Regions from separate parts of the Nocardioides aromaticivorans genome, predicted to be linked through region 2. Evidence: riboswitches for the same ligand, from Rfam matches in the RefSeq annotation. Region 2 holds a riboswitch; each other region holds the start of a gene.
What was found. A riboswitch is a leader RNA that binds a small molecule or an ion and turns the genes downstream of it on or off. The one in region 2 is predicted to bind glycine.
Positions count from the first base shown of each region.

Region 1: it holds a riboswitch for glycine, as region 2 does, so the genes downstream of both, gcvP (aminomethyl-transferring glycine dehydrogenase) here and gcvP (aminomethyl-transferring glycine dehydrogenase) in region 2, are expected to answer to the same signal.
Region 3: it holds a riboswitch for glycine, as region 2 does, so the genes downstream of both, gcvT (glycine cleavage system aminomethyltransferase GcvT) here and gcvP (aminomethyl-transferring glycine dehydrogenase) in region 2, are expected to answer to the same signal.

Region 1 is NZ_JACBZM010000001.1:2,264,960-2,275,127, reverse strand. It holds gene BJ993_RS10695 (type 1 glutamine amidotransferase) at 1-205, opposite strand, end outside; gene BJ993_RS10690 (L-serine ammonia-lyase) at 254-1,624, opposite strand; gene lipA (lipoyl synthase) at 1,615-2,568, opposite strand; gene glyA (serine hydroxymethyltransferase) at 2,565-3,827, opposite strand; gene gcvH (glycine cleavage system protein GcvH) at 3,829-4,200, opposite strand; gene gcvT (glycine cleavage system aminomethyltransferase GcvT) at 4,238-5,353, opposite strand; gene gcvP (aminomethyl-transferring glycine dehydrogenase) at 5,389-8,241, opposite strand; glycine riboswitch at 8,286-8,383, opposite strand; gene BJ993_RS10660 (MarR family winged helix-turn-helix transcriptional regulator) at 8,761-9,252, shown strand; gene BJ993_RS10655 (IclR family transcriptional regulator) at 9,344-10,159, shown strand.
Region 2 is NZ_JACBZM010000001.1:4,551,649-4,561,816, forward strand. It holds gene BJ993_RS21805 (small basic family protein) at 1-246, shown strand, start outside; gene BJ993_RS21810 (DUF881 domain-containing protein) at 239-964, shown strand; gene gcvH (glycine cleavage system protein GcvH) at 975-1,364, shown strand; gene BJ993_RS21820 (FHA domain-containing protein) at 1,410-1,925, shown strand; gene ftsR (transcriptional regulator FtsR) at 1,928-2,659, shown strand; gene BJ993_RS21830 (bifunctional nuclease family protein) at 2,818-3,288, shown strand; gene BJ993_RS21835 (MerR family transcriptional regulator) at 3,462-4,061, shown strand; glycine riboswitch at 4,085-4,186, shown strand; gene gcvP (aminomethyl-transferring glycine dehydrogenase) at 4,266-7,094, shown strand; gene BJ993_RS21845 (serine hydrolase domain-containing protein) at 7,091-8,386, shown strand; gene BJ993_RS21850 (hypothetical protein) at 8,352-8,741, opposite strand; gene BJ993_RS21855 (hypothetical protein) at 8,711-9,139, opposite strand; gene BJ993_RS21860 (acyl-CoA thioesterase domain-containing protein) at 9,202-10,122, shown strand; gene BJ993_RS21865 (hypothetical protein) at 10,138-10,168, opposite strand, start outside.
Region 3 is NZ_JACBZM010000001.1:2,552,291-2,562,458, reverse strand. It holds gene BJ993_RS12050 (NAD-dependent succinate-semialdehyde dehydrogenase) at 1-709, opposite strand, end outside; gene BJ993_RS12045 (Glu/Leu/Phe/Val family dehydrogenase) at 706-1,992, opposite strand; gene gabT (4-aminobutyrate--2-oxoglutarate transaminase) at 1,989-3,335, opposite strand; gene BJ993_RS12035 (LysR family transcriptional regulator) at 3,419-4,306, shown strand; gene BJ993_RS12030 (L-serine ammonia-lyase) at 4,319-5,689, opposite strand; gene gcvH (glycine cleavage system protein GcvH) at 5,714-6,085, opposite strand; gene gcvT (glycine cleavage system aminomethyltransferase GcvT) at 6,106-7,236, opposite strand; glycine riboswitch at 7,282-7,374, opposite strand; glycine riboswitch at 7,375-7,481, opposite strand; gene BJ993_RS12015 (SDR family NAD(P)-dependent oxidoreductase) at 7,570-8,337, opposite strand; gene BJ993_RS12010 (NADP-dependent oxidoreductase) at 8,383-9,414, opposite strand; gene BJ993_RS12005 (zinc-binding dehydrogenase) at 9,474-10,168, shown strand, end outside.

The DNA.
Region 1 (10,168 bases), 2.3 Mb from region 2:
CCGCGTCCTCGTACGCACCCATCTTGCCGCCCAGGACGATCAGGCCGTCAGCGTCCAACGTGCTCGGCACCTCGTGTCCGCTGAACGGCTGCACAATGGTGAGCTGCACTCCTAAGCCCTGCAGCCACGCTTCGAACCGATCCAATGGATCGGCCCGATCAGGCTGGATGACGAGAACTCGCGGACCAGGTTTCACATCGTTCATGCGCCTCTTCTCTCAGTGATGCGACGAATGCGCGGCGACCGAGGTCTCTCAACACTCGATGACGTTGACGGCGAGACCTCCGCGGGAGGTCTCCTTGTACTTCACGTGCATGTCGCGACCGGTGTCGCGCATGGTCTTGATGGCCTTGTCGAGCGACACCTTGTGGTGACCGGTCCCGTTGATCGCCAGGCGTGCGGCGTTGATGGCCTTCACCGACGCGATGGCGTTGCGCTCGATGCAGGGGATCTGGACCAGTCCGCCGACCGGGTCGCAGGTGAGGCCGAGGTTGTGCTCGATGCCCACCTCGGCGGCGTTCTCGACCTGGGTCGGCGTACCGCCGAGGACCTCGCAGAGCGCTCCCGCGGCCATCGCGCAGGCCGAGCCGACCTCGCCCTGGCAGCCGACCTCGGCCCCGGAGATCGAGGCGTTCTCCTTGAACAGGATCCCGACCGCGGCGGCGGTGAGCAGGAAGCGCACCACGCCGTCGTCGTCCGCGCCGGGGACGAAGCGCGTGTAGTAGTGCAGCACCGCCGGGATGATCCCCGCAGCGCCGTTGGTGGGTGCGGTGACGACGCGGCCGCCGGAGGCGTTCTCCTCGTTGACCGCGAGCGCGAACAGGTTGACCCAGTCGATGACGTCGAGCGGGTCGCCGCCCTCGGCCCGGGCGCCGAGGTCGGCGTACAGGCCGGGGGCGCGCCGCGGCACCTTGAGCCCGCCCGGGAGCACGCCCTCGGCGCTGCAGCCCGCGCGGACGCACTCCTGCATGACCGCCCAGATCTCCAGCAGCCCGGTCCGGACCTCGGCCTCGGTGCGCCACGACAGCTCGTTGGCGAGCATCACGTCGCTGACCCGGAGGCCCGTGTCCTCACAGATCGCGAGCAGCTCGGCGCCCGTCGTGAACGGGTACCGGATCTCCGTCCGGTCGACCACCACGCGATCCGCGCCGACCGCGTCCTCGTCGACGACGAAGCCGCCGCCGACCGAGTAGTAGGTGCGCTCGCGGATGGCGCCCTCGATGCCGTACGCCGTGAAGGTCATCCCGTTGGGGTGGGCCGGGAGCGACCGGCGGCGGTGCAGGACGAGGTCGTCGGCGGCGTCGAAGCGGACGGTCCGCCTGCCGGCGAGCTCGATCGTCTGGTCGCGTCGTACGACGTCGAGCCGGCCTCGCGCGGCGACGACGTCCACGGTCGCCGGCTGCTCCCCCTCGAGCCCGAGCACGACGGCCCCCTCGGAGCCGTGACCGTGCCCGGTGGCGCCGAGGGAACCGAACAGCTCGGCCTTCACGCGCAGGGTGGCGTCGAGCAGGCCGTCGGCGGCCAGCCCGTCGGCGAAGGTCTTCGCGGCCCGCATCGGCCCGACGGTGTGCGACGACGAGGGGCCGATGCCGATGGAGTAGAGGTCGAAGGTGCTTAGCGGCACGTCGCACCCCGGCGCTCGATCGCCTGCCGGTGGAGCCGTCCGGCCCGGTACGACGAACGGACCAGCGGTCCCGAGAGGACTCCCGCGAACCCGATCTCCTCGGCCTCGGCGGCGAGCTCGACGAACTCCTCGGGCTTGACCCACCGCTCCACGGGGTGGTGGCGCGGCGAGGGACGCAGGTACTGGGTGATCGTCACCAGCTCGCAACCCGCCTCGTGCAGGTCGCGCAGGGCCTGGGAGACCTCGTCGCGGGTCTCGCCCATGCCGAGGATCAGGTTCGACTTGGTGACCAGCCCGAACGCCCGGGCCTGGGTCAGCACGTCGAGCGAACGGTCGTACCGGAACGCGGGGCGGATCCGCTTGAAGATCCGCGGCACGGTCTCCACGTTGTGGGCCAGCACCTCCGGGCGCGACTCGAACACCTCGGCCAGCAGCTCGGGACGGCCGTTGAAGTCGGGGATCAGGTTCTCCACCCCCGTGGCGCCCCCCTCGTTGTCAGCAGTGAGCTCGTGGATCGCACGCACCGTCTCGGCGTACAGCCACGCCCCACCGTCCGGGAGGTCGTCGCGGGCGACGCCGGTGATGGTGGCGTACTTGAGCTCCATCTGCTGCACCGACTCCGCCACCCGGCGCGGCTCGTCGCGGTCCAGCGGCTGGGGCTTGCCGGTGTCGATCTGGCAGAAGTCACAGCGGCGCGTGCACTGGTCGCCACCGATGAGGAAGGTCGCCTCGCGGTCCTCCCAGCACTCGAAGATGTTCGGGCACCCGGCCTCCTGGCAGACCGTGTGCAGCCCCTCGGACTTCACCAGCTTCTGCAGCGACCGGTACTCCGGACCCATCGTCGCCTTCGTGCGGATCCACGACGGCTTCCGCTCGATCGGCGTCTCCGCGTTGCGGACCTCCAGCCGGAGGAGCCTGCGCCCCTCCGGCACGACGGCCGTCACCGGCCCGCGTAGAGCGGGTGCGCGGCGGCGAGGGCCGCGACGCGGTCGCGCAGCTTCGCGGCCACTCCCTCGTCGTACGACGGCTTGAGCGCCTCGGCGATGACGTCGGCGACCTCCGCGAAGGCCTCCGCGCCGAACCCGCGGGTGGCCAGGGCCGGCGTACCGATCCGCAGGCCGGAGGTCACCATCGGCGGGCGCGGGTCGAAGGGCACCGCGTTGCGGTTGACCGTCAGCCCGATGGAGTGCAGCCGGTCCTCGGCCTGCTGCCCGTCGAGCGCGGAGTCACGCAGGTCGACGAGCACCAGGTGCACCTCGGTGCCGCCGGTGAGCACGGACACCCCGGCCTCGGCGACGTCCGGCTGGGTGAGCCGCTCGGCGATGATCCGGGCGCCCTCGAGGGTGCGCTCCTGCCGCTCCTTGAACTCGGGCGAGGCCGCCATCTTGAAGGCCACCGCCTTCGCCGCGACGACGTGCTCGAGCGGACCGCCCTGCTGGCCGGGGAACACCGCACTGTTGATCTTCTTCGCCAGCTCGGCCTTGCTCAGGATCACGCCGCCACGCGGACCGCCGAGGGTCTTGTGCGTGGTCGTGGTGACGATGTCGGCGTAGGGCACCGGGCTCGGGTGCAGCCCGGTGGCCACCAGGCCGGCGAAGTGCGCCATGTCGACCATGAGGTAGGCACCGACGAGGTCGGCGATGCGGCGGAACTCCGCGAAGTCCAGCTGGCGCGGGTACGCCGACCAGCCGGCCACGATCAGCTTCGGCCGGTGCTCCAGCGCGAGCCGCTCGACCTCGGCCATGTCGACCCGGAAGTCCTGGTCGTCCACGTGGTAGGCCACGACGTCGTAGAGCTTGCCGGAGAAGTTGATCCGCATGCCGTGGGTCAGGTGGCCGCCGTGCGCGAGGTCGAGACCGAGGATCGTGTCGCCCGGGTCGAGCAGCGCGAACATCGCGGCCGCGTTGGCCTGCGCGCCCGAGTGGGGCTGCACGTTGGCGGCCTCGGCACCGAAGAGCTCCTTGACCCGGTCGATCGCGAGCTGCTCGATGACGTCGACGTGCTCGCAGCCGCCGTAGTAGCGGCGTCCGGGGTAGCCCTCGGCGTACTTGTTGGTCAGGACCGAGCCCTGCGCCTCCATGACGGCGACGGGGGCGAAGTTCTCCGACGCGATCAGCTCGAGGGTGGACTGCTGGCGGGCCAGCTCGGCGGAGATGGCCGCGTGGACGTCGGGGTCGTAGTCGACCAGTCGCTGGTCGAGCATGTCAGGCCTCCAGCAGCGCGTCGTAGGCCGCGGCGTCGAGCAGGTCCGTGGTCGCGGTGACCTTGACGACGAAGAGCCAGCCCTCGCCGAAGGGGTCGCTGTTGACCAGGCTCGGGTCGCTGTCGACGTCCTTGTTGACCTCGACGACCTCGCCGGTCACCGGCGAGTAGAGGTCGCTGACGGACTTGGTGGACTCGAGCTCGCCGCAGGTCTGGCCCGCGGTGACGGTGTCGCCGACGGCCGGCAGGTCGACGTAGACGATGTCGCCGAGGGCGTCGGCGGCGTAGGCGGTGACGCCGACGCGGGCGGTCTCGCCGTCGAGGGCGACCCACTCGTGCTCGGCGGTGTACTGGAGGTGGGTGGGGTTGCTCATCGGGTGCTCCTGGTGGTGTCGGTGCGGGAAGGGGCGGTCAGCGGGCGCGGGAGTAGAACGGGAGCTCGAAGACGTCGGCGTCCTCGAGCGTGCCGCGCAGGGAGACGGCGACGCGGGTGCCGGGTACGGCGAGGTGCGGCGGGACGTAGGCCATGGCGATCGGCTTCTCCAGGGTCGGCGACGGGGCGCCGCTGGTGACCTCGCCGACCTCGGCGCCGGTCGCCGGGTCGACGACCGGGTAGCCCGCGCGCGGCGAGCGGCGGCCGGTCGAGACCAGGCCGACGAGCACCCGGGCCGGGCCCTCCTCCTTGCGCTTCGCCAACGCGTCCTGGCCGACGAAGCCGCCGGGCTTGTCGAGCACGACGACGCGGCCCAGGTTCGCCTCGTACGGCGTGGTGTCGCGGCTCAGCTCGTGGCCGTAGAGCGGCATGCCCGCCTCCAGGCGCAGCGTGTCGCGGCAGGCGAGCCCGGCGGGGACCAGGCCGTGGGCCTCCCCCGCCTGCGCCAGAGCGGCCCAGACGGCGGGGGCGTCGGCCGGGCGGCAGTAGACCTCGAAGCCGTCCTCGCCGGTGTAGCCGGTGCGCGCGAGGAGGACCTCGACCGCGCCGTCAGCGGCAGCGACCGTGCCGGCGTCGATGGCGTAGTACTTCAGCGACGGCACGTCGAGCTCGGTCAGCGCGGCGATGATCGCGGCGGACGCGGGCCCCTGGACCGCCAGCAGCGCCCAGTCGGCGGACGTGTCGCGGACCGTGACGTCGTACCCCTCGGCCCGGGCGGCGATCTCCGGCGCGACGACGGCGACGTTGCTGGCGTTGGCGACGACGAGGTAGTGCTCGTCGGCCAGGCGGTAGACGACGAGGTCGTCGATGATGCCGCCGTCCTCGGCGCAGATCATCGAGTAGCGCGCCCGGCCGACGCCGATCGCCGACGGGCGGCCGACGAGGGCGTGGTCGAGCGCGGCGCCGGCGCCCGGCCCGGTCAGCTCGATCTCGCCCATGTGGGTGAGGTCGAAGAGTCCCGCGGTCGTGCGGACGGCGCGGTGCTCGGCGAGCTCCGAGCTGTAGCGGACCGGCATCTGCCAGCCGGCGAAGTCGGTGAAGCTCGCCCCCAGGCCGGCATGGACCTCGTGCAGCGGGGTGGTTCGAGAGGACACGGCAGTGCTCCTAGGTGGTGGCGTGGGTGGGGTGGTCAGTTCTCGAAGTCGGAGATCGGCGGGCACGAGCAGACGAGGTTCCGGTCGCCGTAGGCCTGCTCGATGCGGCGAACCGGCGGCCAGTACTTGCCCGCGGGGGTGCCGGACGGGAAGACCGCCTCCTCGCGCGTGTACGGCGCCGTCCACTCCTCGACGAGGCAGGCGGCCGTGTGCGGGGCGTGCCGCAGCGGGCTGTCCTCCGCGCTCCAGCGGCCGGCGGCGACGGCGTCGATCTCGCCGCGGATCGCGACCATCGCCGCGACGAACCGGTCGAGCTCGGCGAGGTCCTCGGACTCGGTGGGCTCGATCATCAGCGTGCCCGGGACGGGGAAGCTCATGGTCGGCGCGTGGAAGCCGTGGTCGATGAGCCGCTTCGCGACGTCGTCGACGCTCACGCCGGTCTCGGCGGTGAGCGGGCGCAGGTCGACGATGCACTCGTGCGCGACCAGGCCGTTCTCCGCGGTGTAGAGCAGCGGGAAGTGAGGCGCGAGCCGGTGCGCGAGGTAGTTCGCCCCCAGCACCGCGGTCTGGGTCGCGCGGCGCAGGCCGTCGGCGCCCATCATCCGCACGTAGGCCCACGCGATCGGCAGGACGCCCGCCGAACCGTACGGCGCCGCGCTGATCGGGCCGATGCCCACGCGCTGCTCCGGGACCGGGTGCAGCGGGTGGCTCGGCAGGTACGGCGCCAGGTGGGCCGCGACCGCGACCGGGCCGACCCCCGGGCCGCCCCCGCCGTGCGGGATGGCGAAGGTCTTGTGCAGGTTCAGGTGCGAGACGTCGCCGCCGAACGTGCCCGGCCGGGCGATGCCGACGAGGGCGTTGAGGTTGGCACCGTCGACGTACACCTGGCCGCCGTGGCGGTGCACCAGGTCGCAGAGGTCGGTGATGCCGGTCTCGTAGACGCCGTGGGTGGAGGGGTAGGTGACCATCACCGCGGCGAGCCGGTCGGTGTGCTCGGCGCACTTCGCGGCCAGGTCGTCGAGGTCGACGGTTCCGTCCTCGCGGGAGGCCACCACGACGACCCGGAAGCCGGCGAGCACCGCGGAGGCGGCGTTGGTGCCGTGCGCGCTGGACGGGATCAGGCAGACGTCGCGCCGCGCCTCACCACGGTCGTGGTGGTACGCGCGGATCGCGAGCAGGCCGGCGAGCTCGCCCTGCGAGCCCGCGTTGGGCTGGATCGACACGGCGGCGTACCCGGTGATCTCGGCCAGCCACTCCTCGAGCTGCTCGACGAGCACGCGGTAGCCGGCGACGTCCTCGAGCGGGGCGAGCGGGTGCATGTCGGCGAAGCCGGGCCACGAGATGGGCTCCATCTCCGCGGTGGCGTTGAGCTTCATCGTGCAGGAGCCGAGCGGGATCATGCCGCGGTCCAGCGCGTAGTCCTTGTCGGAGAGCGCCCGCAGGTAGCGCAGCATCGCGGTCTCGGAGCGGTGCCGGTGGAAGACCGGGTGCTCGAGGAAGGCGGAGGTACGACGCAGCGCCGCGGGGATCCCGGTGCCCACCTGGACCATGACGCCACCGTCGGTCCGGGGCTCGACGGCGTCGACGACGGTCGCGACGTGCTCGGCGGTGGTGATCTCGGAGCAGGTGATGCCGACGTGCGTGGCGTCGACCGGGCGCAGCAGGATGCCGGCGGCGCGGGCGCGGGCGACGACGGCAACGGCGTCCGCGACCTCGACGACGACGGTGTCGAAGAAGTGCCGGTTGACCCGCCGCACGCCGCGCACCTCCAGCTCGGAGGCGATCTCGGCGGTGCGGGCGTGAACCTGGCCGGCGATCCGGCGCAGGCCGTCGGGCCCGTGGTAAACGGCGTACATCCCGGCGGTGATCGCCAGCAGCACCTGCGCGGTGCAGATGTTCGACGTCGCCTTGTCGCGGCGGATGTGCTGCTCGCGGGTCTGCAGCGCGAGGCGGTACGCCGGCTGTCCGGACGCGTCGATCGAGACACCGACGAGGCGGCCCGGCAGGTGCCGCTCGAGGCCCTCGCGCACGGCGATGAAGGCGGCGTGCGGGCCGCCGTAGAACATCGGGACGCCGAGCCGCTGCGTCGACCCGACCGCGATGTCGGCGCCGATCTCGCCGGGCGGCGTGAGCAGGGTCAGCGCGAGCGGGTCGCAGGTGACCGCCACCGCGGCGCCCCGGCCATGTGCGTCGTCGGCGAGCGGGCGCAGGTCGCGGACCTCCCCCGAGCAGCCGGGGTACGACGCCAGCAGGCCGAAGAAGTCGCCCTCCGGGAGCGGCCCGTCCAGGTCCACGAGCTCGACCTCGAGCCCGACCGCCTCGGCGCGGGTGCCGATGACGGCGAGCGTCTGCGGCAACGTGTCCGCGTCGACGAGCACCCGCGGGGACTTCGACCGCGACGCTCGGCGCATCAGCAGGATCGCCTCGACCACGGCCGTGGCCTCGTCGAGCAGCGAGGCGTTGGCCGTCGGCAGGCCGGTGAGGTCGCCGACGACGGTCTGGAAGTTGAGCAGGGCCTCGAGCCGACCCTGGCTGATCTCCGGCTGGTAGGGCGTGTACGCCGTGTACCAGGCCGGCGCCTCCAGCAGGTTGCGGCGGATCACCGGGGGCGTGATGGTCGGGTGGTAGCCGCAGCCGATCATCGCCACGCCGACGTCGTTGCGGCCCGCCAGCGCGGCCAGCTCTGCGAGCGCCTCGGCCTCGCTGGCCGCGGGCGGGAGCCGGAGCGGCTCCGGCGACACGATGCCGGCCGGCACCGCTGCGGCCATCAGGTCGTCGAGGCTCGAGTAGCCGATCTCGGCCAGCATCTTCGCCTGCGCGGCAGCGTCGCTGCCGATGTGGCGCTCGCTGAAGGGGGTCCCGAAAGGGGTGGGGTCGTTCGAGGACACGGAGGCTCCCGTCGTCGAGGGTGCACTGCACCCTGCTTCGCTTGCCTCCCCGCTCTGTCATGGGTGCCTGAGAGCTTCACCGCGACGAGCGGCTTGCACCGTGGGCGCAGGACACGGGTCCTGACTTTCCAGAGTTGCCTCGCGCGAGCAGTGATGGGGCCTGAGAGTTTCTCGGGGAGAGTTGCTCCTACGGCGCCCCGTCCCGACCCATCAGGCCAGACGGGGGCTCTCCTGCTTCGGCTTCGAACGGCCGGTGTTCAGTTGTACGTCGCCCACACCGTAGCCGAGCCTCGTCACGCCCGGCACCGACTGTCTGGCAACACCCACTGGAGCACGGCCCGGCCCGCCGTGGCCAGGACGCTGTGCCGGACCGCGGAACGCCACGTGCGGTCCGCCTCGTCCGGTCTCCACCGAAACCCGCGCGGTTCTGGGGCGTGGAACGTCACGCTTCCCAGCTCCCGACGCCCGGACTTGGATGGCCAGATGCCCCTTCCGACCGCCCGCGGAAACTGAGCCCGCATGAACGGCCAGGTCGGCAACTCGCCCTTTGACTTCGCTGCCGCCAGCCCGTTGTCCGACCTCTTCCGAGTGGCCAACGCAGTCCGCTCCGAGCTCACCAACCGCGTCCTGCGCCGATACGACCTGACCTGGACCGGGTTCATCGTCCTCGCCGTCGTGTGGAACTCGGACGGCGTCGAGACCCGACACGTCGCCGAGTGCGCCGACGTCTCGAAGGCCACGCTGACCGGGGTAGTGAAGACCCTCGAGGGCCGAGGGCTGCTCCTCCGGGAGGGCGACCAGCGGGACCGTCGCCTGGTCCGGCTCCGCCTGACCGACAAGGGCACCGCGCTGACGGAGCAGGTCCATCCCGAGTTCCACGCCGTCGAGTCCGCGATCATCAGTCAGCTCTCCGGCCGCAAGGTCAGCGCGCTCACCCGCACCCTGCGCGACATGCTCGACGCCGTCGAGGGCCACGTCGACACGCCAGCCACGACACGTGCCGGCGCCTGACCGGCCACTTCCTGGCTGGCCCCGCGCCTCTGTGGCACCGGTTCCGAAGTTGGGGGTGGCGCAGCACACATCAACGGCGTACGGTATTGGTATGAGGGCACGACCATTAGACGTATCAGTCCCCACTCTTGAGCACAGCACTCCTGACGGCGGGTCTGTCGGCAAGGCGATCTCGCTCCTGACCGCGTTCGGCGACGCCGCAGGCGGCGCGACCCTCACCGAACTCGCGCACATCGCCGGCGTTCCGAAGTCGACGGCCCATCGCCTGCTCGGTGTGCTGCGCGACGCTGGGCTCGTCGACCGGGACGGCATGGACTGGTACCTGTGCGCTCCGATGCTCCGCCTCGGAGCAGTGGCCCTGCGCGGCGGAGCGGGCGTCCTGCGCGAGGTCGCGCTGCCGTACCTCTCCGAGCTCTACGAGCTCACGCACGAGAACGTCCACCTCGGCGTCCTCGACGGCACCGACGTGGTCTACCTCGACAAGATCTACGGGCACCGCTCCACCTCGACACCGTCGCGCGTGGGCAGCAGGCTGAACGCACACACCTCCGGCCTCGGAAAGGCCATCCTGTCCCGGTCGGACCGGACGGCCGTCAAGCGCGTCCTCGACGGTGGACTCCGGCCGACGACGACGCGATCGATCGCGCTGCCGGGCATGTTCCTCCGTCAGCTCGAGGCTGCGCGCCAGGAAGGGGTGGCGTTCGACCGCGAGGAGTGCCGGGAGGGTCTCGTCTGCGTGGCCGCCCCCATCCTCGGCCCGTCCGGTCGGGCGGTGGCCGCCATCTCGGTAGCGGGCTCCGCACGAACCCTGAAGATCGACGCCATCGCGAGCGCCGTTCGCAACGCCGCGGTCCAGGTCTCCCGGAAGGCCGGGCCGGACGTCGACCTGATCGCCACCGGCACGTGACCTCCGCAT
Region 2 (10,168 bases):
CCGATCGCGGTGGTGGCGGCGCTCGACGCCGTCTTCGGCGCCCTGCGCGCCTACCTCGACGGGATCTTCGACGACAAGGTCTTCGTCGTCTCGTTCCTCAGCAACGTGGTGATCGCCGCAGGCATCGTCTACCTCGGCGACCGGCTCGGCGTCGGCGGCCAGCTCTCGACGGGCGTGATCGTCGTGCTCGGGATCCGCATCTTCACCAACGTCGCCGCCATCCGGAGGCACGTCTTCCATGCCTGACGAGCCGCTCGACCGACTCCGGCGGGCGCTGCTGCGTCCCTCGCGCCGGCAGCTGGTCGCGGGCGTGCTCATGGCCCTGGTGGGCTTCGCCGGCGTCACCCAGATCAGGGTCACCGACACGGACGCGACGTACTCCGGCCTGCGCCAGCAGGAGCTGATCGACCTCCTCGACGGTCTCGGCGGTGCCCGCCAGCGTGCCGAGGCCGAGATCGACCGCCTGGAGGGAGTCGCCTCCGACCTGCGCGACGACACGACCAAGCGGCAGACCGCGCTCGACCAGGCCAAGGCCGAGGCTGACACGCTCAGCATCATCGCGGGCCTCGTGCCCGTGACCGGGCCCGGCGTGCGGATCACGATCACCGAGGACGAGGGCCGGGTGCGCCTGGGCTCCCTCCTCGACACCATCCAGGCGCTGCGGACCGTCGGCGCCGAGGCGATCGCCATCAACGGCACCATCCGGGTCGTGGCGCAGACCTCGCTCGAGGAGACCGAGGGCGGGTTCACCGTCGACGGCGAGCGGATCGAGGCGCCGTACGTCATCGACGCCATCGGCGAGCCCGGCGTCCTCGCCGACTCGCTGACCTTCGCCCTCGGGCCGAAGAAGCAGATCGAGAACGACGGCGGCACGATGGAGGTCAGCGAGCTCAAGGCGGTCGACATCGAAGCGGTCGCGACTCGCGCAGAGCCTCGCTACGCCCTGCCGGAGCAGGGGCAGTAGCCTTCTCGCCATGACGAACCCCGCTGACCTGAAGTACACCGTCGAGCACGAGTGGCTGCGCCAGCCCGGCGAGGCGGCGGGCTCGGTCCGCGTGGGGATCACCGACTACGCCCAGGACGCCCTCGGCGACATCGTGTACGTGTCGCTGCCCGAGGTCGGCGCGACCGTGGCTGCCGGCGACGCGTGCGGCGAGCTCGAGTCGACGAAGTCGGTCAGCGACGTCTACGCCCCGGTCTCCGGCGAGATCGTCGCCGTCAACGAGGCCCTCGACGCCACGCCCGAGCTGGTGAACAACGACCCGTACGGCGCCGGCTGGCTCTTCGAGGTCGCGCCCGCTACGCCCGACGAGCTCGACGGACTTCTCGACGCGGCCGGATACGAGGCCCAGCTCGACGGCTGATCCGGTACGTTCGTAGTACCCGTTCCGGACCCAAGGAGTTTCCAGATGCCGTTCTGCACCGCCTGTGGCCGGCAGAACCCTGACGACGCCCGCTTCTGCTCGCAGTGCGGCACCCGTCTCGTCGAGGCGGACGCGACCGCGCCGGTCGCGACGGACTCGACCGCGACGATCCAGGCCGTCTTCCCCGCCGACCGCGTGGAGACCTCGGACCGGGCGCTCAGCGCCGTCGACGCGGCCGCCGTGGACGCCCTTCCCGTCGGGCACGCGCTGCTCGTCGTACAGAAGGGTCCGGGTGCCGGCAGCAGGTTCCTGCTCGACGCCGACGAGGTGAGCGCGGGCCGCCACCCCGAGAGCGGCATCTTCCTCGACGACGTGACCGTCTCGCGCCGCCACGCGGTCTTCCGCCGGTCGGGCGACTCGTTCACCGTCGAGGACGCGGGCAGCCTCAACGGCACCTACGTCAACCGCGACCGCATCGAGAAGGCGCAGCTCAAGGACAGTGACGAGGTCCAGGTGGGCAAGTACCGCCTGGTCTTCTTCGCGGGCCACGAGAGCCACTGACCGTGGTCGCTGCCGTCGCCCGCGGCGAGCGCGAGCCCCTGCTCAACATCGGGCAGGTGCTCGACCGACTGCGCACGGACTTCGAGGACATCAGCATCCCGAAGATCCGCTTCCTCGAGTCCGAGGGGCTGATCAAGCCGGAGCGCACCCCCGCGGGCTACCGCAAGTTCTCCGAGGCCGACATCGCGCGGCTGCGCTACATCCTGCGGATGCAGCGCGACCACTACCTGCCGCTCAAGGTCATCGGCGAGCACCTCGACGCGATGGACCGCGGCCTCGAGCCGCCCGCGCCGGAGCCGGTCGTCCCGACCGTGCCGACCGTCGCCATCGGCTCCGACGGCATGCCGGCACCGGAGTCCTTCCGTCGCAGCGACAAGCTGCGGCTATCGCGCAAGGAGCTCATCAAGGTGGCCGAGATCGACGAGGCCCTCCTCGCACAGCTGGAGGAGTTCGCCCTCATCACGCCGTCGGCGACCGGGCACTACGACACCGACGCGCTGGTGATTGCGCAGACCGCCAGCGAGCTGGCGGACTTCGGCATCGAGCCCCGCCACCTGCGCGGCTTCCGGGCGGCCGCCGACCGCGAGGTCGGGCTCATCCAGCAGGTCGTCGCCCCCCGCCGCGGCCGCGACGCCGGCGCCGCCGCGCGTGCCGAGGAGGCCGTGAGCGAGATCGCCGCCCTGTCCGTGCGGCTGCACGCCACCCTGGTCAAGGCGGGCCTGCGCCGGATCTGAGGGCCGGCGGGTCGCGGGGATCCGGCGAGGCCGCGGATTGGGCAGGAACTGCAGCTCCGGGCGTTGGATTGTTGCGGTTTGGTCCCAAACCGCAACACCTGCGCGACCCCCACGCAGCCACCACTCCCACCTCATCCCACCCCGAGTAGTGTTGAGGCATGCGCGAGGTGGATGTCCTGGGAGTCCGGGTGGAGATGCCGTCCAACCAGCCCATCGTGCTGCTGCGCGAGACCGTCGGGGACCGCTACGTGCCGATCTGGATCGGCGCCGTGGAGGCCACCGCGATCGCGTTCGCCCAGCAGGGCGTCGTCCCCCCTCGACCGCTGACGCACGACCTCATGAGGGACCTGCTCGCGGCGACCGGGGGAGAGCTGTCGGAGGTGCGGATCACCGACGTGAAGGACGGCGTCTTCTTCGCGACGCTGGTCCTGGCGTCGGGTGCCGAGGTGAGCGCGCGCCCGTCGGACTCGATCGCCCTCGCCCTTCGCACCGGTACGACGATCTACTGCTCGGAGGAGGTCCTGGCCGAGGCGGGGATCTCGGCGCCGGCCGAGGAGGAGGACGAGGTCGAGGCGTTCCGGGAGTTCCTGGACCACGTCTCGCCCGAGGACTTCGAAGCAGGACAGTGACGGGAGTTCCCTCAGCCTCAAGTTGAGGCTGAGGGTTTTTGACGACACGCCCGGCGACGTCTTTGACCGGCCCGTCATCGGCGCCGTACCTTGAAGAGTCGAATGACAGCCGTGCAATGCCTGCGCGACCACCCCTTGATCACCCACCTGATCGAACCCCTGCGGAGGACCCCGTGAACGAGCAGCAGCCCGAGAAGGTCGGTCAGGACACGGCCGCGGCGACCGCTGCCGCCGAGGAGCAGGGGCTGCTCTTCACCGACGACGTCTCCCCGCTGCCGAGCGACCTGGGCTACCGCGGTCCGACCGCGTGCAACGCGGCCGGCATCACCTACCGCCAGCTCGACTACTGGGCGCGCACCGGCCTGATCGAGCCGAGCGTGCGCGGTGCCAAGGGGTCCGGCTCGCAGCGCCTCTACAGCTTCCGCGACATCCTGATCCTCAAGATCATCAAGCGCCTGCTGGACGCCGGCATCTCGCTGCAGCAGATCCGTACGGCGGTCGGGCACCTGCGTGAGCGTGGCACCGACGACCTGACCCAGGTCACGCTCATGAGCGACGGCGCCTCGGTCTACGAGTGCACCAGCAACGACGAGGTCATCGACCTCCTGCAGGGCGGCCAGGGCGTGTTCGGCATCGCCATCGGCGGTGTCTGGCGCGAGATCGAGGGCACCCTCGCCCAGCTGCCGAGCGAGAGCGCCAGCGACACCGAGCAGGCCGAGGACGTGGCCGGCGACGAGCTCGCCGCGCGTCGCGCTGCGAGGAACGCCGGCTAGGCGTTGTAACCTGTAGCTGCTGTTCATCCCGCACGGGAGAGTCAGGACACGTCGCTGACGTGGGCCTGCGCCGAAGGGGCAATTCCTCCCCGGAACCTCTCAGGCGCCCGGACCGTGCGGAGCAGGCAACTCTGGAGGCGCAGCGACGCGCCGACAGAGGGGGAGGGCTCGATCCTTTTCGATCCCGAGGAAGCCTGCCTGCTGATGAGTGCCCCCTTCGTCAACCGCCACATCGGTCCCGACAACGACCAGGTCGCGACCATGCTCGACCGTCTCGGCTACGCGTCGATCGACGCGCTCATGGACGCGGCCGTGCCGAAGTCCATCCGGTCCGGCGAGGAGCTCGACCTGCCGGCGGCCGCCGACGAGGAGACCGCCGCCGCCGAGCTGCGCGCCCTGGCCGCGGCCAACGTCCCCGGTGAGCCGATGATCGGCCTGGGCTACCACGCGACCGTGACGCCCGCCGTGATCCGCCGCAACGTGCTCGAGGACCCGAGCTGGTACACCGCCTACACGCCGTACCAGCCGGAGATCTCGCAGGGCCGCCTTGAGGCGCTCATCAACTTCCAGACGATGGTCTCCGACCTGACCGGGCTGACCACCGCCGGCTCGTCCCTGCTGGACGAGGGTACGGCGGCTGCCGAGGCCGTCGCGCTGGCGTTCCGCGCGAACCGCAAGGCCTCGGGCCCGTTCGTCGTCGACGCGGACGCGCTGCCGCAGACCATCGACGTCGTGCGCACCCGCGCCGAGGGCATCGGGATCGAGATCGTGGTCGCCGACCTCACCGAGGGCCTGCCCGAGGGCGATGTCTCCGGCGTGCTGATCCAGTACCCCGGCGCCTCCGGCCGGATCGCCGACATCAAGCCGGTCATCGACGCGGTCCACGAGCGGGGCGGCCTCGCGGTCGTCGCCGCCGACCTGCTCGCGCTGACCCTGCTCGAGGCGCCCGGCACGCTCGGCGCCGACGTCGTGGTCGGCTCGGCCCAGCGCTTCGGCGTCCCGCTGTTCTACGGCGGCCCGCACGCCGGCTTCATCAGCGTCCGCGAGGGCCTCGAGCGCCAGCTGCCCGGGCGCCTGGTCGGCGTCTCGGTCGACGCCGAGGGACGCCCGGCGTACCGGCTCGCCCTGCAGACCCGCGAGCAGCACATCCGCCGCGACAAGGCGACGTCCAACATCTGCACCGCCCAGGTGCTGCTCGCCGTGACCGCCGGCATGTACGCCGTCTACCACGGTCCGCAGGGCCTGAAGGAGATTGCGGCCGACATCCACGGCCTCGCCCGCCGGGCCGCCGCGTCCCTCGAGGCCGCCGGCATCGAGGTCGTCAACGACACCTTCTTCGACACCCTCAACGTCCGCGTCCCCGGTCGTTCCGGTGCGGTCGTCACGGCCGCCCGTGAGGCCGGCATCCACCTGCGGCCGGTCGACGGCGACACCGTCGGCATCTCGTTCGGCGAGTCCGCCGGCGAGGCCACGCTCGCCGCCGTCCTCGGTGCCTTCGGGGTGACGGAGGTGTCGGCCGAGGGCGACGCCGGGCTGCCCGAGGACCTCGAGCGGACCACGGAGTTCCTGACCCACCCGGTCTTCAACACCCATCACAACGAGACCTCGATGCTGCGCTACCTCGCGCGGCTCTCGAACCGCGACTACGCGCTCGACCGCGGCATGATCCCGCTCGGCTCCTGCACGATGAAGCTCAACGCGACCACCGAGATGGAGCCCATCTCGCTCGCCGGCTTCGCCAACCTCCACCCGTTCGTCCCGGCCGCGGACGCCGACGGCTACCGCCAGCTGATCGAGCAGCTCGAGGGCTGGCTGGCCGAGGCCACCGGCTACGACCGCGTCTCCATCCAGCCGAACGCCGGCGCGCAGGGCGAGTTCGCGGGCATGCTCGCGATCCGCAACTACCACCGCGCCAACGGCCAGGGCCAGCGCGACGTCTGCCTTATCCCGTCGTCCGCCCACGGCACCAACCCCGCCTCGGCCGTCATGGTCGGGATGAAGGTCGTCGTCGTGAAGGCGACCGACGACGGCACCGTCGACCTCGAGGACCTGCGGGCCAAGTGCGAGCAGTACTCCGAGACGCTCGCCGCGATCATGGTGACCTACCCGTCGACGCACGGCGTCTACGAGGAGACCATCACCGAGCTGTGCGACATCGTCCACGAGCACGGCGGCCAGGTGTACGTCGACGGCGCGAACTTCAACGCGCTGCTCGGCTACGCGCAGCCCGGCAAGTTCGGCGGCGACGTCTCGCACCTCAACCTGCACAAGACGTTCTGCATCCCGCACGGTGGCGGCGGCCCGGGCGTGGGCCCGGTCGCGGTGCGCGCGCACCTGGCGCCGTACCTCCCGACGCACCCGCTGCACCCCGACGCCGACCGGCGCGAGGGCACCGGTGCGATCAGCGCCGCGCCGTTCGGCTCCGCCGGCATCCTGCCGATCTCGTGGGCCTACATCCGGATGATGGGCGCTGAGGGCCTCACCCGTGCGACCGCGGTCGCGGTTCTGTCCGCCAACTACGTCGCGGCCCGACTGGGCGAGCACTTCCCGGTGCTCTACCGAGGCGAGTCCGGGCTGGTCGCCCACGAGTGCATCCTCGACCTGCGCGGCATCACCGCAGCGACGGGCGTCTCGGTCGACGACGTCGCCAAGCGGCTCATCGACTACGGCTTCCACGCCCCGACGATGTCGTTCCCGGTCGCGGGCACGCTGATGGTCGAGCCGACGGAGTCCGAGGACCTCACCGAGCTCGACCGGTTCTGCGACGCGATGATCGCGATCAAGGGCGAGATCGACCGGGTCGCCGCGGGGGAGTGGGACGTCGACGCGTCGCCGCTGCACCACGCCCCGCACACCGCCCGCGCGCTGGTCGGCGAGTGGGACCGTGCCTACTCCCGCGAGGTCGGCGTCTTCCCGGCGGGCCTCGCCGGCGCGGCCGACAAGTACTGGCCGCCGGTCGCCCGGATCGACCAGGCCTACGGCGACCGCAACCTGGTGTGCGCGTGCCCGCCGATGGACGCCTACGCCGAATGACCGTGTACGACGACCGGCTGGCCGCGCTCCAGGGCGCGGGCCGGCTGCCTTCGGTCGTGGCGGGCGTGGCGCGCGGGGGCGAGCCGGTCTGGTCCGGCTGCTCCTCGGCGCTGCCCGGGGTCGGCGTCGACTCCGCCTACCGGATCGGCTCGATCACCAAGACCCTGACGGCGGTCCTCGTCCTGCAGCTGCGGGACGAGGGCCTGCTCGACCTCGCCGACCCGGTGGGGCGATTCCTGCCCGAGTGCGGGTACCCCGACGCCACGCTGCGCGAGCTCCTCGCGCACACGGGCGGGCTGCAGAGCGAGCCGGTCGGACCGTGGTGGGAGCGCGTGGACGGCGGCGGTGTCGCCGAGCTGCTCGCCGCCAACGACGGATCCGGGCGGGTGGCTGCGGCGGGGGAGTACTACCACTACTCGAACCTCGGCTTCGCGCTGCTGGGCGAGGTCGTGGCCCGGCTGCGCGGCGCACCCTGGTGGGAGGTCGTCCAGCAGCGGCTGCTCGTCCCGCTCGGGATGGGCGCGACGTCGTACCACCCTCCTGCGGAGCACGCGCCCGGCCGCAGCGTCGACCACTTCGCCCACACCCTGAGCGCCGAGCCGCACACCGACACGGGCGCCATGGCGCCCGCCGGACAGCTGTGGAGCACGGTCGCGGACCTGCTGCGGTGGGCCGACTTCCTGGCCTCCGGCCATCGCGACGTGCTCTCCGCGTCCACGCTGGCGGAGATGGCGGCGCCGGTCGCTCCGGCCGACGCCTACGGGCTCGGCCTCCGCGTGCTCCACGTCGGCGGACGGACGATGGTCGGCCACACCGGCTCGATGCCGGGCTTCCAGGCCTCGCTCTTCGTCGACCGGGACACCCGTGACGCCGTCGTCGCGCTCGCCAACGCGACGACCGGCCTGCGGCCCGAGCAGGTGCCGGCGACGCTGCTCGGTGACGTCGCGGCGCCGGTGGCGCAGCCGTGGTTCCCCTCGCTGCCGCCCCTGCCGGGCGAGGTGGCCGAGCTGCTCGGGCTGTGGTTCTGGGGCAACACGGGCTTCGCCTTCGAGTGGACCGGCGGTGAGCTGGTGGCCCGCGACCTGCGCACGGCCGAGCTCCACGAGCGCTTCGTCGACGTCGACGGCGCCTTCGTCGGGGCCGAGGGCTACCACCGCGGCGAACGGCTGCTGGTCCGGCGCGATGCCGACACGGGCGCGGTTCGCAGCCTGGAGTGCGCGACGTTCGTCTACACCCGCACGCCGTACGACCCGGCGGTCACGATCCCCGGGGGCCATCCGGGAAGGCCGTGACCACGGACGCGAGCCCGACCGCCACGCTGAGCGCGACCACGGCCCACGCCCAGCCGGGCAGCAGGTGCGGGAAGCGGGCGAGCAGCACGACCGGCACGACGAGGTGGACCGTCACCGTGCCGATCCACGGCCACGGCGAGCGCCGCGCCACCAGCGCCGCCGCCCCCAGCGGCAACGGCGCGAGGACCACCCAGCCGAGCGCGACCGCGAGGACCAGCCCGCCGTGGGCCGCGAGCCAGGTCGCGAGCGACCAGGGGTCGACGCCTGCGCCCGCCCACGCCGCGGCCGAGGTCGCGACGGCGACGACGATGACGGCGGAGCGGGTCAGCTGATCGGGTCGAAGCCGGAGATGCACGAGCGTCCGTCCCGCTCCTCGACGTGCACGACCGCGGCGATCTCGGCGTCGGTGTAGGGCTCCTCGTCGCTGGTCACCCGGACCGTGAACGATCCCTCGGTGTCGCCCTCGACGTCGGAGATCTCGTAGGTCGCGTCGGGGTCGTCCTCGCCGGTCTCGTCACGCACCGTCTCGATCAGCTTCTCGAGGTCGGCGCGGTCCTTCCCGGACGGCGCCTCGCAGAGCAGGTCGATCCCGTCGTCCACCTCGAGGTCCTCCGCGGCGTCGACCGCGGCGTCGGCGACCTCCTCGACGCTGGTCGGGTCACCGCCGGAGGCGACGACGAGCGCGGTCACGCTGCCGGCGAGGAGCAGCACGAGGGCGACGGCTCCGGCGACGATCCATCCCAGTCTGGTCATGCGGGCACCCTGCCCCGGGAGCCCGCTGCTCACACCCAGGGGCCAGCGGGCATGATGGGGCCATGAACGAGAACACGTTCTATGAACCGGGGACGAGCGCGTCTCCGCCGCAGGCCGGGCAGCAAGCTGCCGGAGACGGCTCTCGCCGCGCTGCCGTCCAGTTCGCCTGGTTCCGCGACGAGGGTGACGCGCTGGTCCCGCTGCCGCTGGCGCAGAGCCTCTGGCGCTCGGACCAGATGCACGGGGTCGCCGTCAGCGGCCTGCTGGCGCGTGCCCTCGAGAAGGCCGTGGACGACGCCGGGCGCAGCGAGCTCGTCCCGGCTCGCTACCACGTCGACCTCTTCCGCCCGGCCCGGATGATCCCGACGACGGCACGAGCGACGGTGGTCAGGGAAGGTCCCCGGCTGCTGCTGGCCGACGCCGTGGTCGAGCAGGAGGGCGAGGTCGTCGCCCGGGCGAGCGGCACCTTCCTCCAGCCGTCGTCCTCGCCCGACGGGGCGGTGTGGACCTCGCCGGAGGAGCGGCCGTCGCCGCCGCCGCTGGAGCTGGCTCCCCTCGACGTCGAGCACCACGTCCCGATCTTCGCGAGCGACGCCCCGTGGTCGGACAACTTCGGCGACCACCAGAACGGTGGCCGGCACCAGACCTGGCACATCGCCGTCCCGATCGTGGAGGGCGAGGAGTGCACCCCGTTCCAGGCCGTGGCCTCGGTCGCCGACGCCACCAGCATGGTCACCAACTGGGGTGCGGGCGGCGTGGAGTACATCAACACCGACATCGACCTGGCGCTCTCGCGCCGGCCCACCGGCATCTCGATCGGTCTGCGCGCCACCGACCACGTCGCCCACGCAGGCATCGCGGCCGGCACCGCCGAGGTCTTCGACCGCGAGGGCTCGCTCGGGACGGCGACGGTCACCTCGCTGGCCAACACCCGCCGGACGGTCGACCTGTCCGGCGGGGTCAGCCTCGAGGGCAGCGCCTGAGCGCTGTCGGGTCCGTCAGTCGGACGTCAGCACGATGTAGAAGCGC
Region 3 (10,168 bases), 2.0 Mb from region 2:
CGGTGAAGGACACCTTGCGCACCCGCGGGTCGGCCAGCCAGGTGCCGACGACCTCCTCCGGCTCCGTGGTCGGTACGACGTTGACGACGCCCGCCGGGACACCGGCCTCGGCGAGCAGGCGGGCCACGGCGAGCGCGGTCAGCGGGGTCTCCGCCGCCGGCTTGAGCACCACCGTGCAACCGGCGGCCAGGGCCGGGGCGATCTTGCGGGTGGCCATGGCGGCCGGGAAGTTCCACGGCGTGACGAGCGCGGCGATGCCGACCGGACGACGGGTGACGACGGTGCGGACGCCGCCGGCCGGCGCCGAGCCGTAGCTGCCGTCGATGCGCACGGCCTCCTCGGCGAACCAGCGGAAGAACTCCGCCGCGTAGCCGACCTCGGCGCGGGCGTCGGTGGCGGACTTGCCGTTCTCGGCGCAGATCAGGGCGGCGAGGTCGTCGGCGTCGCGGTGCATCAGTTCGAAGACCCGGTGCAGGATCTCGGAGCGGCGGCGCGGGCTGGTCGCGGCCCACTCCGCAGCGGCGGCCTCGGCGGCGTCGACCGCGGCCGTCGCCTGAGCGGCACCGGCGTTCGCCACCGCGGCGAGCACCGCCTTGTCGGCGGGGTCGTCGACGTCGTACGTGCCGAGCTCGCCGGCCTCCCAGCGGCCACCGACGTGGATGCCGTTGGCGGGGGCGAGCGAAGCGATGAGCTGGTCGAGCGATGTCACGGGTAGAGGCCTCTCTGCTGGTGGGCTGCGGCGACCCGCTCGACGGCGATGCAGGTCGCCGCCTCGCGGAGGGTGGTCTGGTCGGTGGTGGCGCGCTCGTGGACGCGCTGCCAGGCGAGGAGCATCCGCTCGGCGAGGCGCTGGTTCACCTCGTCCTCGGACCACCAGTACGCCTGGTTGGCCTGCACCCACTCGAAGTAGGAGACGACCACGCCGCCGGCGTTCGCCAGGATGTCCGGTACGACGAGCACGCCCCGCTCGCGCAGGAGCTCGTCGGCGCGGGTGCTCGTCGGGCCGTTGGCGCCCTCGACGACGAGGCGCGCGCGGATCCGGTCGGCGTTGCCCTCGTGGATCACGCCCTCGACGGCGGCCGGCACGAGCAGGTCGACGTCGAGCTCGAGCAGGTCCTCGTTGCTGATCTCGGTGAGCCGGCCGAAGCCGACCACGCTGCCGGTGGCGTCCACGTGGGCGCACAGGGCCGCGATGTCGAGGCCCTGCGGGTCGCGCACGCCGCCGTACTGGTCACTGACGGCGACGACCCGCACGCCGGCCTCGGCGAGCAGGACCGCGCTGCCGCGGCCGACCTTGCCGAAGCCCTGGACGGCGGCCGTCGTGCCGCGCGGGTCGAGTCCGGTGCTGGAGATCGCGGCGAGCGCGACCTCGACGACGCCCCGGGAGGTCGCCATCGCGCGGCCGAGCGAGCCGCCGAGGCTGATCGGCTTGCCGGTCACGACACCGAGGACGGTGTGCCCGCTGCTCACCGAGTAGGTGTCCATGATCCAGGCCATGGTGCTCTCGTCGGTGCCGATGTCGGGGGCCGGGATGTCGTGCGCCGGGCCGATGATCGGGCTGATCTCGCTGGCGTAGCGGCGGGTCACCCGCTGCAGCTCGGCCTGGCTGTAGTCGCGCGGGTCGATCCGCACGCCGCCCTTCGCGCCGCCGTACGGCACGTCGAGCAGGGCGCACTTCCAGCTCATCCACATCGCCAGGGCGCGGACCTCGTCGAGGTCGACCTCCGGGCTGTAGCGCAGGCCGCCCTTGGCCGGGCCACGGGAGAAGTTGTGCTGCACCCGGTGGCCGATGAGCACCTCGACCTCGCCGCTGTCGCGGCGCAGGGGGATGCTGACGGTCATCTCGCGGCGCGGCGTGGCGAGCATCGCGAAGGTGCCCTCGTCCAGGCCGAGCCGGTCGCAGGCAGCGCGCAGCTGCCGGTGGGCGTCGCCGAGCGGGTCCTTGCGGACCTCCTCGGTGGTCGACGTCCCCGGCAGGACGTCGACGCTCACTGCCCGGCCGCCGCGAGCGCTGCCTCGACCACGTCGAACGCCTCGTTGAGCTGCTCGTCGGTGATCGACAGGGGCGGGAGGAAGCGCAGCACGTTGCCGTAGGTGCCGCAGGTCAGGACGATGACGCCCTCGGCGTGGGAGCGGGTCGCGATCTCCTTGGCCAGGACGGGGTCGGGCGTGTCGGTGCCGGCCTCGACCAGCTCGACCGCGAGCATGGCGCCCCGGCCGCGGACGTCGCCGATCCGGCTGTCGCGCTCGCCGATCGCGCGGAGCCGGCCGACGACGAGCTCCTCGATCTGCCGGGCGCGCTCCACCAGGCCGTCGGCCTCGATGGTCTCGATGACCGCGAGCGCCGCGGCGCAGGCGATCGGGTTGCCGCCGTACGTGCCACCGAGGCCGCCGACGTGGACCGCGTCCATCATCTCGGCGCGGCCGGTGACCGCGGAGAGCGGCAGGCCGCCGGCGATGCCCTTGGCCGTCACGATCAGGTCGGGTACGACGCCGTCGTGCTCGCACGCGAACATCGCACCGGTGCGGGCGAAGCCGCTCTGCACCTCGTCGGCGACGAAGACGACGCCGTTGGCGGTGCACCACTCGGCCAGCGCGGACAGGAAGCCGGCGGCGGGGACGATGAAGCCGCCCTCGCCCTGGATCGGCTCGATCACGACGGCGGCGAGGTTGTCGGCGCCGACCTGCTTCTCGATCACGTCGATGGCACGGGCGGCGGCCGTGGCGCCGTCGAGCCCGCCGTCGCGGTAGGGGTAGGACAGCGGCGCGCGGTAGACCTCGGAGGCGAACGGGCCGAAGCCGTGCTTGTAGGGCATCGACTTGGCGGTCATCGCCATCGTCAGGTTGGTGCGGCCGTGGTAGGCGTGGTCGAAGACGACGACCGCGTCCTTGCCGGTGTGGTGGCGCGCGATCTTGACGGCGTTCTCGACCGCCTCGGCGCCGGAGTTGAAGAGCGCGGTGCGCTTCTCGTGGTCGCCCGGGGTGAGCCGGTTGAGGTGCTCGGCGACGGCGACATAGCCCTCGTAGGGCGTCACCATGAAGCAGGTGTGGGTGAACGCCGCGACCTGCTCCTGCACGGCCGCGACGACGCGCGGCTCGGCCGCACCGACGGTGGTGACGGCGATGCCGGAGCCGAGGTCGATGAGGATGTTGCCGTCGACGTCCTCGAGCAGGCCGCCGCCGGCGTGGGCGGTGAAGACCGGCATCGTCGTACCGACGCCGGAGGCGACGGCCGACGTCTTGCGGGCCATCAGCTCGACCGACTTCGGGCCGGGGATGGGGGTGACCAGGCGGCGTGCCTGGCGTACGGCGGGGGCGGAGGTCTCGGTGGTCACCCTCCTATCGTGCTCCGCGCCCTGCATGTCGTCCAATGCCTTTCTGTTGGGATTTGGATGCCGCTGCGGCATACAGTGGGCGGGTGGACCTGCGCCTCCTGACCACCTTCAGCACGGTGGCCGAGCTGGGCTCGGTGAGCGCCGCCGCGGAGGCGCTGCACGTCACCCAGCCGGCCCTGTCGCGCCAGCTCCAGCAGCTCGAGCGGCAGACCGGTGTCACCCTCTTCCACCGCCACCACCGGCGACTCAGCCTGACCGCCGCCGGCCACACCTTCCTCGCCGCGACGCGCGACGTGCTCACCAGCGCCGAGGCGGCCCGCTCGCTCGCCGAGGCGCTCGCCGCCGGCCGCCTCGAGCGGGTCCGCGCGGCCGCGCCGACCACCACGCTGACCGACGTGGTCGCGCCCTTCCTCGCCACCCTCGGCCCCGACGACCCGCTCATCACCGTGCACGAGGCCAACGCCGCCGACGCGATCGACGGGCTCGGCGACGACCTCGACCTCGCCGTCCTCACCGTGCCGCCGCCGCGGCACCTGAGCAGCGCGCCGGTCGCCCGGCTGCCCGTGTGGGCCTACGTCCGCGCCGACCACCCGTACGCCGGCCGGTCCGCCGTACCCGTCGCCGAGCTCGCCGACGAGCGGCTGATCACGCTCGAGCCCGGTGCCCGACCGCGCACCCTGCTCGACGAGGCGCTCGCCCGCGCCGGTGCGGCGGCCTCCGAGGTGATCGCCTGCAGCAACCCCCAGGTCGCGCAGGCCCTGGCCGCCGCCGGCCGCGGCATCGCCGTCGTCTCCGACGACCCGCGCTTCGACCTCGAGCGCACCCTCGTCCTCGACGACGCGGGCGCGCCACTGACCCTCACCCTCGTCGCGGCCTGGGATCCCCGGCACCACGCGGCGACCGTGCTGGCCGGGCTGGCCGAGCGGCTGGAGGCGTTCTGCAGCGAGCGGTACCCGCCGCTGGCCGGGTAGTGCCTCGCCTCGTCAGCACTCGATGACATTGACGGCGAGACCTCCGCGCGAGGTCTCCTTGTACTTCACGTGCATGTCGCGACCGGTGTCGCGCATGGTCCTGATCGCCTTGTCCAGCGACACCTTGTGGTGGCCGGTCCCGTTGATCGCCAACCGGGCGGCGTTGATCGCCTTCACCGAGGCGATCGCGTTGCGCTCGATGCAGGGGATCTGCACCAGCCCGCCGATCGGGTCGCAGGTCAACCCGAGGTTGTGCTCGATGCCCACCTCGGCGGCGTTCTCGACCTGGGTCGGCGTCCCGCCGAGCACCTCGCACAGCGCACCGGCGGCCATCGCGCAGGCCGACCCGACCTCGCCCTGGCAGCCGACCTCGGCGCCCGAGATCGAGGCGTTCTCCTTGAACAGGATCCCGACGGCGGCGGCGGTGAGCAGGAAGCGCACCACCCCGTCGTCGTCCGCGCCCCGGACGAAGCGCACGTAGTAGTGCAGCACCGCCGGGATGATCCCCGCCGCGCCGTTGGTGGGCGCGGTGACGACGCGACCACCCGAGGCGTTCTCCTCGTTCACCGCGAGCGCGAACAGGTTGACCCAGTCGATGACGTCGAGCGGGTCGCCGCCCTCGGCCCGGGCGCAGAGGTCGGCGTGCAGGCCCGGCGCGCGGCGCGGCACCTTCAGCCCGCCGGGGAGCAGGCCCTCGGCGCTGCAGCCGGCGCGGACGCACTCCTGCATGACCGCCCAGATCTCCAGCAGCCCGGCGCGCACCTCGTCCTCGCTGCGCCACGACAGCTCGTTGGCGAGCATCACGTCGCTGACCCGCAGCCCGGTCTCCTCGCAGATGGCGAGCAGCTGGGCGCCGGTGGTGAAGGGGTACCGGACCTCCGTCCGGTCCACCACCACGCGGTCGGCACCGACCGCGTCCTCGTCGACGACGAACCCACCGCCGACCGAGTAGTAGGTCCGCTCGCGGAAGGCACCCTCGATGCCGTACGCCGTGAAGGTCATCCCGTTCGGGTGCGCGGGCAGCGAGCGGCGCCGGTGCAGCACGAGGTCCTCGGCGGCGTCGAAGCGGACGGTCCGCCTGCCGGCGAGGTCGATCGCCCCGTCGCGTCGTACGACGTCGAGCCGGCCGCGCGCGGCGGCGACGTCCACGGTCGCCGGCAGCTCCCCCTCGAGCCCGAGCACGACGGCGCCCTCCGAGCCGTGGCCGTGCCCGGTCGCCCCCAGCGACCCGAACAGCTCGGCCTTCACCCGTACGGTCGCATCGAGGAGCCTGTCGTGGACGAGGCCGTCGACGAAGGTCTTCGCGGCGCGCATCGGCCCCACCGTGTGTGACGACGACGGACCGATGCCGATGGAGTAGAGGTCGAAGGTGCTCAGGGGCACGACGCGACCTCCCGCTCGAGCACCTCAGGCCTCGAGCAGCGCGTCGTACGCGGCAGCGTCGAGCAGGTCGACGGTGGCGGTCACCTTGACGACGAGGAGCCAGCCGCGGCCGAAGGGGTCGCTGTTGACCAGGCTCGGGTCGCCGTCGACGTCCTCGTTGACCTCGACGACCTCGCCGGTCACCGGCGAGTAGAGGTCGCTGACGGACTTGGTGGACTCGAGCTCGCCGCAGGTCTGGCCCGCGGTGACGGTGTCGCCGACGGCCGGCAGGTCGACGTACACGATGTCGCCGAGAGCGTCGGCGGCGTAGGCCGTCACGCCGACACGCGCGGTGTCGCCGTCGAGGGCGACCCACTCGTGCTCGGCGGAGTACTGGAGGTTCGTGGGGTTGCTCATCGTCTTCTCCTCGAGGTGGGTCAGCGGTTGCGGGTGTAGAAGGGGAGCTCGACGACGTCGGCGTCCTCGAGGGAGCCGCGCAGCAAGACGGAGACCCGGGTGCCGGGCGCCGCGAGGTGCGGCGGCACGTAGGCCATCGCGACCGGCTTCTCCAGCGTCGGCGACGGCGCGCCGCTGGTGACCTCGCCGACCTCGGCGCCGGTGGCCGGGTCGACGACCGGGTAGCCCGCGCGCGGCGAGCGGCGGCCGGTGGAGACCAGCCCGACGAGCACGCGCTCCGGGCCCTGCTCCTTGCGCTTCGCGAGCGCCTCGTGCCCGACGAAGCCGTCCGGCTTGTCGAGGACGACGACCCGGCCCAGGTTGGCCTCGTACGGCGTCGTGTCGCGGCTCAGCTCGTGGCCGTAGAGCGGCATCCCCGCCTCCAGGCGCAGCGTGTCGCGGCAGGCGAGGCCCGCGGGGACGAGGCCGTGCGGCTCCCCCGCCTGCTGCAGCGCGGCCCAGACGGCCTCCGCGTCGGACGGCCGGCAGTAGACCTCGAAGCCGTCCTCGCCGGTGTAGCCCGTCCGCGCGAGCAGCACCTCGACTGCGCCGTCAGGGGCAGCGACCGTGCCGGCGTCGATGGCGTAGTACCTCAGCGACGGCACGTCGAGCTCGGTCAGCTCCGCGACGATCGCGGCCGACGCCGGGCCCTGGACCGCCAGCAGCGCCCACTCCTCCGACGTGTCGCGGACCTCGACGTCGTACCCGTCGGCGCCGGCGGCCACCTCGGGGGCGACGACGGCGACATTGCTGGCGTTCGCGACGACGAGGTAGTGCTCCTCGGCGAGGCGGTAGACGACGAGGTCGTCGATGATCCCGCCGTCCTCGGCGCAGATCATCGAGTAGCGGGCGCGGCCGACGCCGATCGCCGACGGACGACCGACGAGGGCGTGGTCGAGCGCGGCGCCGGCACCCGGGCCGGTCAGCTCGATCTCGCCCATGTGGGTGAGGTCGAAGAGGCCCGCCGTCGTGCGCACGGCCCGGTGCTCGGCGAGCTCCGAGCTGTAGCGGACCGGCATCTGCCAGCCGGCGAAGTCCGTGAAGTTGGCGCCCAGTGCGGTGTGGACCGCGTGCAGCGGGGTGGTGCGCGGGGTGGGGTCGTTCGTTGCCATGCGGAGGCTCCCGGGGTCGAGGGTGCACGGCACCCTGCTGGTCTGCCTCCCCGCTCTGTCATGGGTGCCTGAGAGCTTCACCGCGACGAGCGGCTTGCACCGTGGGCGCAGGACATGGGTCCTGTCTTTCCAGAGTTGCCTCGCCGCGCAGTGATGGGGCCTGAGAGTTTCTCGGGGAGAGTTGCTCCTACGGCGCCCCGTCGCGACCCATCGGGTCAGGCGGGGTCTCTCCTGCTGCGGCTTCGAACGGCCGGTGTGGAGTTGTGTGCGGCGAGGCTACAGGTCGTGGCCGCCCGGGTCCCATTCCCCTCCGGCGCGGACGGCACGCCTGCGTCAGCCGATGCTGGCGCCGCCGTCGACGTAGAGCGTCTGGCCAGTGACGTACGACGACTCGTCGGCCGACAGGAAGGTGACCGCGGCCGCGATGTCGTCCGGCTGACCGACCCGCCTGACCGGGACGGCGTCGGCGTTGAGGCGGCGGAACTCGTCGACGTCCATCTTCAGCCGGGCCGCGGTGGCGTCGGTCATCTCGGTCGCGATGAAGCCCGGCGCGACCGCGTTGACGTTGATCCCGAACGGGCCCAGCTCGATGCCCAGGGTGCGGGTGAAGCCCTGCACGCCCATCTTCGCGGCCGAGTAGTTGGCCTGCCCCCGGTTGCCCAGCGCCGAGATCGAGGAGATGTTCACGACCTTGCCGTACTTCTGCTCCACGAAGTGCTTCTGCGCGGCCTTGGTCATCAAGAACGCACCCTTGAGGTGCACCCCCATCACCAGGTCCCAGTCCTCCTCGGTCATCTTGAACAGGAGGTTGTCGCGGGTGATGCCCGCGTTGTTCACCAGGACGTGGATCCCACCCAGCTCGGTGACGACCCGCTCGATGGCGGCGTCGACCGACGCGCCGTCGGAGACGTTGGCGCCCACGCCGATGGCCTTCGCACCCTCGGTGAGCGGCAGCTTCGCGGCGGCCTCGGCGGCCGCGGTCTCGTCGAGGTCGACGATCGCGACCGACGCGCCCTCCTCGGCGAACCGGGTGGCGGTGCCGAACCCGATCCCGCGCGCTGCTCCGGTGATGACGGCGACTCGCCCGTCGAAACGACCCATGGTGGTGCTTCCTCTCGTTGGTGGTGGCGGCCGGTCGAGGTCGACTCAGCCGAGGCGGACCAGCGTCTTGCCGGTCGTGCGGCCCGCGAGCATGTCCGCCATCGCGCGCGGGGCCTGCTCGAGGCCGTCGTAGACGGTCTCGGGTGCGACCAGCCGGCCGTCGCGGATCCAGCCGGCCATCCGTTGCTGCATCTCCTCGAGCAGGTCGAGGTGCAGGCTGCCGCGGAAGCCGGACAGCGTCAGGTGCTTGGCGGTCGCGAGGAAGATGTTGCGCGGACCGGTGGGCTCCGACTCGTAGTCCGAGATCGAGCCGCACAGGGCGATGCGCCCGTGCATGGTCATCGCGTCGAGCGCCGCCTCGAGGTGCTCGCCGCCGACGTTGTCGAAGTACAGGTCGATGCCCTCGGGGGCCAGGCGTGCCAGCGCCTCCCCCAACGGCTCGGACCGGTGGTTGAACGCCGCGACGCCCAGGTCGTCGCGCAGCCAGGCGACCTTCTCGTCCGATCCGGCGCTCGCGACCACCCGGTGGCCGAGGTTGCGGGCGATCTGGACGACCAGGGAGCCGACGGCTCCGGCGGCCGCCGACACCCACAGGACCCGCCCGCCGCTGAGGCCGTCGACGACCGCGAGGCCGGCGTACGCCGTCAGGCCCATCGGCCCGAGCGGCCCGAGGAAGTGCTGGTGCGGCGCGTCGCCCGGGTCGAGCACGCGCAGCGTCCCGACGCCGTTCATGGCGCTCTCGCCCGCGCGCACCACGGCGTGCTCCCGCCAGCCCAGGGAGTGCCAGACGACGTCGCCCGGCTCGAACCCGTCGGCCCGGGACGCGACGACCTCACCGATCGTGAGGACGCCGTCCATCGGCGCGTGCAGGTCGAAGGCGGTGAAGTAGCCGTCGGGTGCCGCGGGACGCAGCCGGAGCCTCATCCCGGGGTCGACGGAGGTCCAGGTGTTGCGGACCAGCACCGAGCCTGCGGCGAGCTGGTCGGGGTCGGGGAGCTCGACGGGGACGACCTCGAAGTGCTCGGGCCCGACCTCGCCCCGCGGGTGGGCAGCGACCTGCAGCGCACGGCTCTTCATGTCTCTCCTCGGCACTCGGTGTGTGGACACCCGCGACTGTACTGAACTAAATTCAGTTTATGAAGACTCCGATGATGTCGGCTTGGCGCTGGACCGGGACCGGACGTCCGCTCCAGCTCCACGAGGTCCCGGTGCCCGCTCCCGGTCCCGACGAGGTGTTGGTGCGCGTGCGCGCTGCTGGCATGTGCCACTCGGACGTGGGCGAGCTCGACGAGCCCTCATGGGCCGTGAACATCACGCGCAACCCGATCACCCTCGGGCACGAGATCGCCGGCGAGGTCGTCGCCGTCGGCACGGATGTCACCGGCTGGACGACGGGCCAGCGGGTCGGCGTCCATCCGCAGGGCAGCACCGTTCCCGGCTACAGCCGCGACGGCGGCTACGCGAGCCACCACCTGGCCCCGGCCGGTGACCTCGTCGCGGTGCCCGACGGGCTGAGCGACGAGCTCGCCGCCACCGGCACCGACGCCGGCATGACGTCGTACCACGCGGTCGCGGTGGTCGGCGGCGTCCGCGCGGGCAGCCGCGTCGGCGTCATCGGCCTCGGGGGCCTCGGCCAGCTCGGCGCCCAGCTCGCCGTCCACCTCGGCGCCGAGGTCCACGGAGCCGACACGAGTACGGCGGCACGCTCCCTCGCGGCCGGATGGGGCCTCGCCGGGCTCCACGAGCGGGCCGAGGACCTGCGCGGCCTCGGCCTCGACGTCGTCATCGACTTCGCGGGCTTCGGCACGACCACCGAGGCGGCCGTGCAGGC